Ruminococcus albus AD2013: one gene and its partner. The protein of the gene in region 2 interacts with the protein of the main gene of each other region in a pairwise test. Links are inferred from orthologs where the notes say so. Each region holds a gene or a part of one and is shown on either strand. Other genes may lie near its edges. The genes, in order: N773_RS0114900 and sfsA.

Region 1 (3,232 bases), 390 kb from region 2 along the record:
AGCGGGAACATCATGGAGATCGAAATACATCTTCTGATACATTTCTTTGATCTCGGACTGCGTATGCCTTTCAAGCTCATAGGCTTCTGCGCACACCATAGCAGACAATGCAGCCGCTGATGCAATTGCTGCTGTGAACAGACCTCTGAACAGATTTTTTATCATTTCTATCCTCCTCCACGCCCGTCGGAACCACATGGGTCAATTTGTTAATTGTTCTAAATTTTTTCGAGTAAATTAATATGTTATTTTCGCTAAATCAATTATATCACAATTTTGATATAATTTCAACATAATATGCCATGTTAATTGAACTGAAATTCCCGCGCCTGCTTTGTCTATATTCAACAAGACAACATTTATTTATAGGAAAACATGATATAAGCGCGAAACTGCGGTCTGTGCTCCGATTTACCTTATCTGCATACAAAAAGCCCCGAAGCACTTTAAAATGCTTCGGGGCAGGATCATATAGTCTGATATTATTTCAGCGAATTGACAGCGGCTTTCCTGTCTTCAGCGCCGAAGATGTAAGAGCCTGAAACGAACACATTCGCACCCGCTTCTCGGCAGAGTTTAACAGTCTCACCGTTCACGCCGCCATCGACCTCGATGTTCACTTCAGAACGTCCCATGCTGTCGAGAAGATAGCGTATCTCGCTTATCTTTTCCAGCGTGTCAGCCACAAATTTCTGTCCGCCGAATCCTGGCTCGACAGTCATCACAAGCACCATGTCCACACTGCCGAGATAAGGCTTGACCTCCGAAACGGGAGTACCGGGCTTTATGGATATACCCGCGCTTATCCCGTGGGAATGTATCTTGTCTATCACAGCCTGCGGATCGCTTGCCGCTTCAAGATGGAATGTGATGTTATCCGAACCTAATCCCGCGTAATCATCGATATAGCGTATGGGGTCGGTTATCATCAGATGAGTGTCCATAGGCACCGATGCCGCTTTCCTCACACATTTCAGCACAGGTGTGCCGAAGCTGATATTGTTCACGAAAACGCCGTCCATGACATCACAGTGCAGCCAGTCAGCACCTGCCTTTTCAATGCTTTTTATCTCGTTTTTCAGATCTGCCAGATCACAGCCCAGCAGTGAAGCCGATACAAGATTTTTCATATTTTCACGACCTTAATTATTATATTATACGAAGCCGTATTTATTTTCTTATCTGACCGTTGCCTGTTACGATGTACTTGGTCGTGGTCATCTCGCGCAGACCCATAGGTCCTCTTGCGTGGAGCTTCTGAGTGGATATACCCAGCTCGGCACCCAGACCGAACATCTCGCCGTCGGTGAAACGTGTAGAAACATTTACGTATACAGCCGCCGCATCGATACGCTTAGTGAATTCCTGCGCAGAGAACAGGCTCTCGGTAACTATGCACTCGGAATGTCCAGTGCTGTACTTTGAGATATGCTCGATAGCCTCAGCAAGGTCATCAACTACCTTTACTGCTATAATATAATCCAGGAACTCTGTTGCATAGTCGTCCTCATCAGCGGGAACAACACAGCCGCCAAGTATCTGCTTGGTAAGCTCACAGCCGCGTATCTCCACATTATGCTCGTCAAGACGCTTCTTCAGCTTGGGCAGGAACTTCTCAGCAACATCGCGGTGTACAAGACAGGTCTCCACAGCGTTGCATACAGAAGGTCTCTGTGTCTTGCCGTTATCAACGATGTCAACAGCCATTTTCAGGTCAGCCGAAGCATCAACATAAACATGGCAGTTGCCTGTGCCTGTTTCGATAACAGGAACAGTAGCTGTCTGTACAACAGCCTTGATAAGCTGTGCACCGCCGCGGGGAACAAGTATATCGATGTACTTGTTAGCTGTCATCATATCGTGTGCGATACCTCTGTCGGTATCCTCTACCAGCTGGATAATATCGGGATCGAAACCTGCCCTCTTTACTGCAACACGCATCAGGTCAGCCAGGCATTTGTTTGAGTTTATAGCTTCCTTGCCGCCGCGGAGGATAACTGCGTTGCCGCTTTTAAGGCTGAGTATAGCCGCATCAACGGTAACGTTGGGACGTGCTTCGTATATCATGCCAACAACGCCCATAGGTACGCGGACTCTCTCTATCTTCATGCCGTTGGGACGAGTGCTTCCGTCAACTACCTCGCCCACAGGGTCGGGATACTTTGCAAGTGCTTCGCAGGCATTTGCCATGCCCTCTATTCTTGCATCGTTAAGTGCAAGTCTGTCCAGCAGGGATTCGGTCATCTTGCGTATTCTGCCGTTTTCGAGATCAACAGCGTTAGCCTCGATGATCTCTTTCTTGCTGCTGCGGAGGATATGTGCTATCTCCAGCAGAGCATCATTTTTCATGTCAGATGAAGCGAAAGCGATAGTGCCCTTGGCTGCCTGCGCTTTCTGACCCAGTGTGTCGATGTAACCCATTATAAAAACTCCTTTCAGAAAATCGTTTTATCAAATATATTTTACCATGAAATATTTATCCAGTTTAGGATCGGTGCGGCTTTTCCTGATGAACTCCACCGTGAACCCACACTTCTCATAAAATCCCGCCGCCTGAAAACGGTGAGTTGTAAGGCTGATGTGATCATATCCTTTGTCACGGAACCTGTCTTCCACAGCCTTTATCAGTGCTGTGCCGATATCCTTGCCGCGGTATTCTTTACGTACTATCAGTTCGCTGATATGTACTTCATTATAGTAAGCATGACCCATCACCGCACCCACGATATCACTACCGTCCTTTGCGGCAAATGTAAACTCGTTATAATCGGCTGACGTTCCGTTCTCGGCTGAATGTTCCTCAAAACCATCAGCAACGAATCTTTCAAGTTCTTCATCTGCGTTCTCGCAGAAAACTATCTCAGCCATAATTTCATCTCCATCCGAAGATAGTATACACGCCGTTTTCTTCCTCACAGGGTATGGAATACTTTTTCAGTATATCTTCAAGTTCTTTCCCCGCATCAATTATCTCGGGGGCAATAAGTTTACCGCGCACCTTTTGGGTGCATGGTCGTATCTTCACCCATTCCAGTGCAAAGGCACCGTTGAACAAGCCCTCGTATACATAGGCTTCGTGCCAGTTTATTTCCTCGGTGCATGGCTCTTCATCTGTGATAAATTTTGCAGTATACGTCGGCAGGAACGGCATTTCGTTCATCATAGCCCGCCGCAGGATATCCCACTTTTCCTTGCTCAGACAATTTTCAAGACCTTTTGCCTGTGCCGCCTG
Region 2 (3,230 bases):
TGTTTTTATTATACAACATTTTTGCTGATTTGAAAACCCCTTTTTGAAAATTTCTGCGTTTTGCACGTACTATTATATATCCTTCTGTAAATGTTCCACGTGGAACATTTTGCCGTGCTTTGATTTTAGTGAGAAGATTGTTCCACGTGGAACATTTTGTCGTGCTTTGATTTTAGTGAGTTAAATTGTTCCACGTGGAACATTTTATGCTGACGTTTATTTATTTCAATCGACAAACGTTCCGCCAAAAAAAGTGAATGATGTCACACTGAAAAGACAAGGGTATTAATCTGTCGGCAAAAAACGAAATATTCTCCGTATAAGTATATGGAAAATCTGCCGCGGCTGTGGTACAATCTTCTTAATGAAAAGGAGGAGCGATGATGAACAGGATAACGGATTTTATCACAAAGGCTTTTGTGGAGATGCAGGAAAGTCCCGAAGAAGAATTGCGGGAACTGGGAAAAGTAGTTGAAATAAACATCGGCGATATAAGACCGAACCCGTCTCAGCCGCGGAAACATTTTTCAGCCGAAGAACTGACGTCCCTTGCAAAAAGCATAACCGCCAACGGTATTATACAGCCGCTGACGGTAAGACGGAGCGATGAAAATATTGAACTGATATCGGGCGAGCGAAGACTAAGGGCGGCGAAGCTTGCGGGGCTGAAAACCGTTCCGTGTATCATTATCAAAGCTGACCGCGGAAGGTCGGCGGTGCTGGCTTTGCTTGAAAATATCCAGCGCAGCGACCTTAACTGTTTTGAAGAAGCAATAGCCATCAGCGCACTTATCGACGGCGGGGAAGTCACGCGGGAAGAAGTTTCCATCAAGCTGGGCATGGCACAGTCTACCATTGCCAACAAGCTCAGACTTTTGAAACTCAGCCGTGAAGAACAGCAGCTTATTATCGAACACGGTTTGACAGAACGTCACGCCAGAGCGCTTTTAAAACTTGCAGATGACGAACAGAGAAAAGTAGTGCTTGCGAAAACTATCGAGGGCGGCTGGACAGTTGACGCTTTGGAAAAATACATAGCCCGACTTGAAAGGGAAGAACTGAAAAAATCGAGCTATGAAAAACGCGCCGTCATGCTGAAAGATGTCAGGCTGTTTTTCAACTCCGTCAACAAGGCAATGGAGGTCATGAAACTTGCAGGCGTTGACGCAACTGCAAAACGCATCGACAGGGAAGACTGCATAGAGTATACCATAACGATCAAAAATTCAGGGGGCTGATTTTCAACAGTTCGGGGCTGGGGTGTTGAAAAATCTGGGTGCGAAAATGGGTCTGCTTTTGGGCGGGAGTTTTCAACGTTGCGGTGTTCGTGATGTTGAGAAATGTTCCACGTGGAACATTTTATTTTCAAAGTCATATCGTCACGAAAACACGCAGAGTTTTCAACATAAAGAACACCGACAGGTTGAAAATTTCCTGTCGGTGTTTTTCAGGCTTCTGTCATTCCTGCGATGGTCAGGGAGTCGGGTTCGGTGTGGCAGGTGAAAAACAGCACTTTGACCCCTGCGGCTTTTGCTTCTTCGATGGCGGTTGCGAATTCGGGGTGGGTTGCAGTGTTTGGGCGGACTTCTTTTACGCCGTCCATCTGTATCACAAATCCGATGGCGGCATTGTAGCCCGCGGACTTCGCTTTTATCAGTTCACGGATATGCTTCACACCTCTCTCGGTGGGTGCATCGGGAAAGTAGCCCACACCGTCTATCTCCAGTGTACAGCCTTTGACTTCAAGAAGATATTTGTCCTCTCCCCGCTCCATATAAAAATCTATCCTTGAATCGCCGTAGGTGAATTCGGGTATCACCTTGTCATAGCCCTGAGTATCCAGCCATTCACGCATAACTTTATTTGGCGCCTGACTGTCGATGTTGAAAAGTACGCCTGTACTTTTTTTGACTGCCACAAGGTCGTATCTTGTTTTTCTGTTCGGGGTGCCCGGTTCGGTCAGCCAGACTTCACAGCCCGGTATCAGCAGTTCCTTGCATCGTCCAGTGTTTTTCACATGGACGGTCTCCTGATTTCCGTCAACATTTACCTCGGCTATAAAACGGTTGGTGCGGGACAGGAATTCGGCTTTGATAATGTTCGGGTATGTCATCTTTGTTCCTTTCAAAGTGGGACTGTTATTTAATATGGTATCGCTCGGGGTGGAGTTTCAGTATCTCGAACATATGACCGATGTTGCCTTCACCTGCATACTTTTTCATATCGAAAAAATCTTCGGTTAAGGGAAGCCATTCGAGGTCATTTTCATCGCCGCTGACTTCGGTGGGCTGACTCAGCTGACCAGCCCAGACTTCCACATAACAGCCGTCCATTGGGTAATCGAAAGTCATAAGGCGTTCTAAGGTTATCTGTTCGCGGGTGATGGAAGTTTCTTCAAAAAGCTCGCGGTAGGCGGCGTGTTCGCCATCTTCGCCTTTTTCTATCTTTCCGCCCACCAGATTGTACAGCCCTTTGTAGGGGTCTTTTCTGCGTTTGCACATCAGCCACTCGTCGCCCTCGGGGGAGAGAACTATCATGCAGTTGTATCCTTGTACCATGGGGTCACTTCCTTATAAAATGTAGTATCTTCGAGGAGTAGTCGCCGCTTATGCCGTCGGCACCCCATGCTTTTGCACAGTTGATACCTGCGTTCATAAGTGCCGCACCTGATATCAGCTTATCGGGTTCGCTTTCCTCATAGTAGTAAGCATCGGGGTCGAGACCTTTCAGCTTTATGCGGCGGGAGCGCATATTGGGTCTTGCCATTACCTGCACGAACTCGAACAGGGCTTCGCTCTTGTCCTTTGCAACGAACATCCATGCATCCCATGTATTATCCTCGAACATATTGCCTATGCGGTAGTGGTCGCCTGTGCGGACGAGAGGATTGTACTTTTTGAATTCCTCAATCTGGGCGGGTATCATATCCCTGTCTTCCTGCGGGATACGGGTGACATCAAGTTCGTAGCCGAAAGTTCCCACCATGGCAACGTGCCCCCTTGTTCTGAAAGGAGTGTTTCTGCCGACGGTATGGTTGGGGCAGTCGGAAACGTGTGCACCCATCGTCGAACAGGGGTAGCATATGGAAGTACCGTGCTGTATTTTCAGGCGCTCGATGGCATCGGTATCATCGGAGCACCATATCTGCGGTGAGAAATAGAGTATACCCGGGTCGAACCTTGCGCCGCCGCCCGAGCAGTTTTCCAACAGGATATGAGGATAATCGGTGG

The links.
Region 1: the proteins of sfsA (region 2) and N773_RS0114900 interact in binary tests that used the Escherichia coli proteins (3 or more experiments, as listed by UniProt). The link is inferred for Ruminococcus albus AD2013 from one-to-one orthologs.

What each region holds. Positions count from the first base shown.
Region 1 is NZ_JAGS01000001.1:3,304,747-3,307,978, reverse strand. Bases 297-3,195 are described here. They hold N773_RS0114900 (glutamate-5-semialdehyde dehydrogenase), read right to left. Parts: upstream 2,422-3,195; coding sequence 1,171-2,421; downstream 297-1,170. Other genes in these bases: N773_RS0114890 (DUF6678 family protein), read right to left, coding at 2,873-3,195; N773_RS0114895 (GNAT family N-acetyltransferase), read right to left, coding at 2,452-2,868; rpe (ribulose-phosphate 3-epimerase), read right to left, coding at 483-1,130. Outside these bases: N773_RS0114910 (dockerin type I domain-containing protein), read right to left, coding at 1-165; more of N773_RS0114890, read right to left, coding at 3,196-3,232. UniProt on the Escherichia coli protein: Catalyzes the NADPH-dependent reduction of L-glutamate 5-phosphate into L-glutamate 5-semialdehyde and phosphate. The product spontaneously undergoes cyclization to form 1-pyrroline-5-carboxylate.
Region 2 is NZ_JAGS01000001.1:2,917,671-2,920,900, forward strand. What follows is about bases 281-3,177. They hold sfsA (DNA/RNA nuclease SfsA), read right to left. Parts: upstream 2,114-3,177; coding sequence 1,448-2,113; downstream 281-1,447. Other genes in these bases: N773_RS0113030 (ParB/RepB/Spo0J family partition protein), read left to right, coding at 384-1,238; N773_RS0113040 (NUDIX hydrolase), read right to left, coding at 2,139-2,558; N773_RS0113045 (alpha-galactosidase), read right to left, coding at 2,563-3,177. In the rest of the region: more of N773_RS0113045, read right to left, coding at 3,178-3,230. UniProt on the Escherichia coli protein: Binds to DNA non-specifically. Could be a regulatory factor involved in maltose metabolism.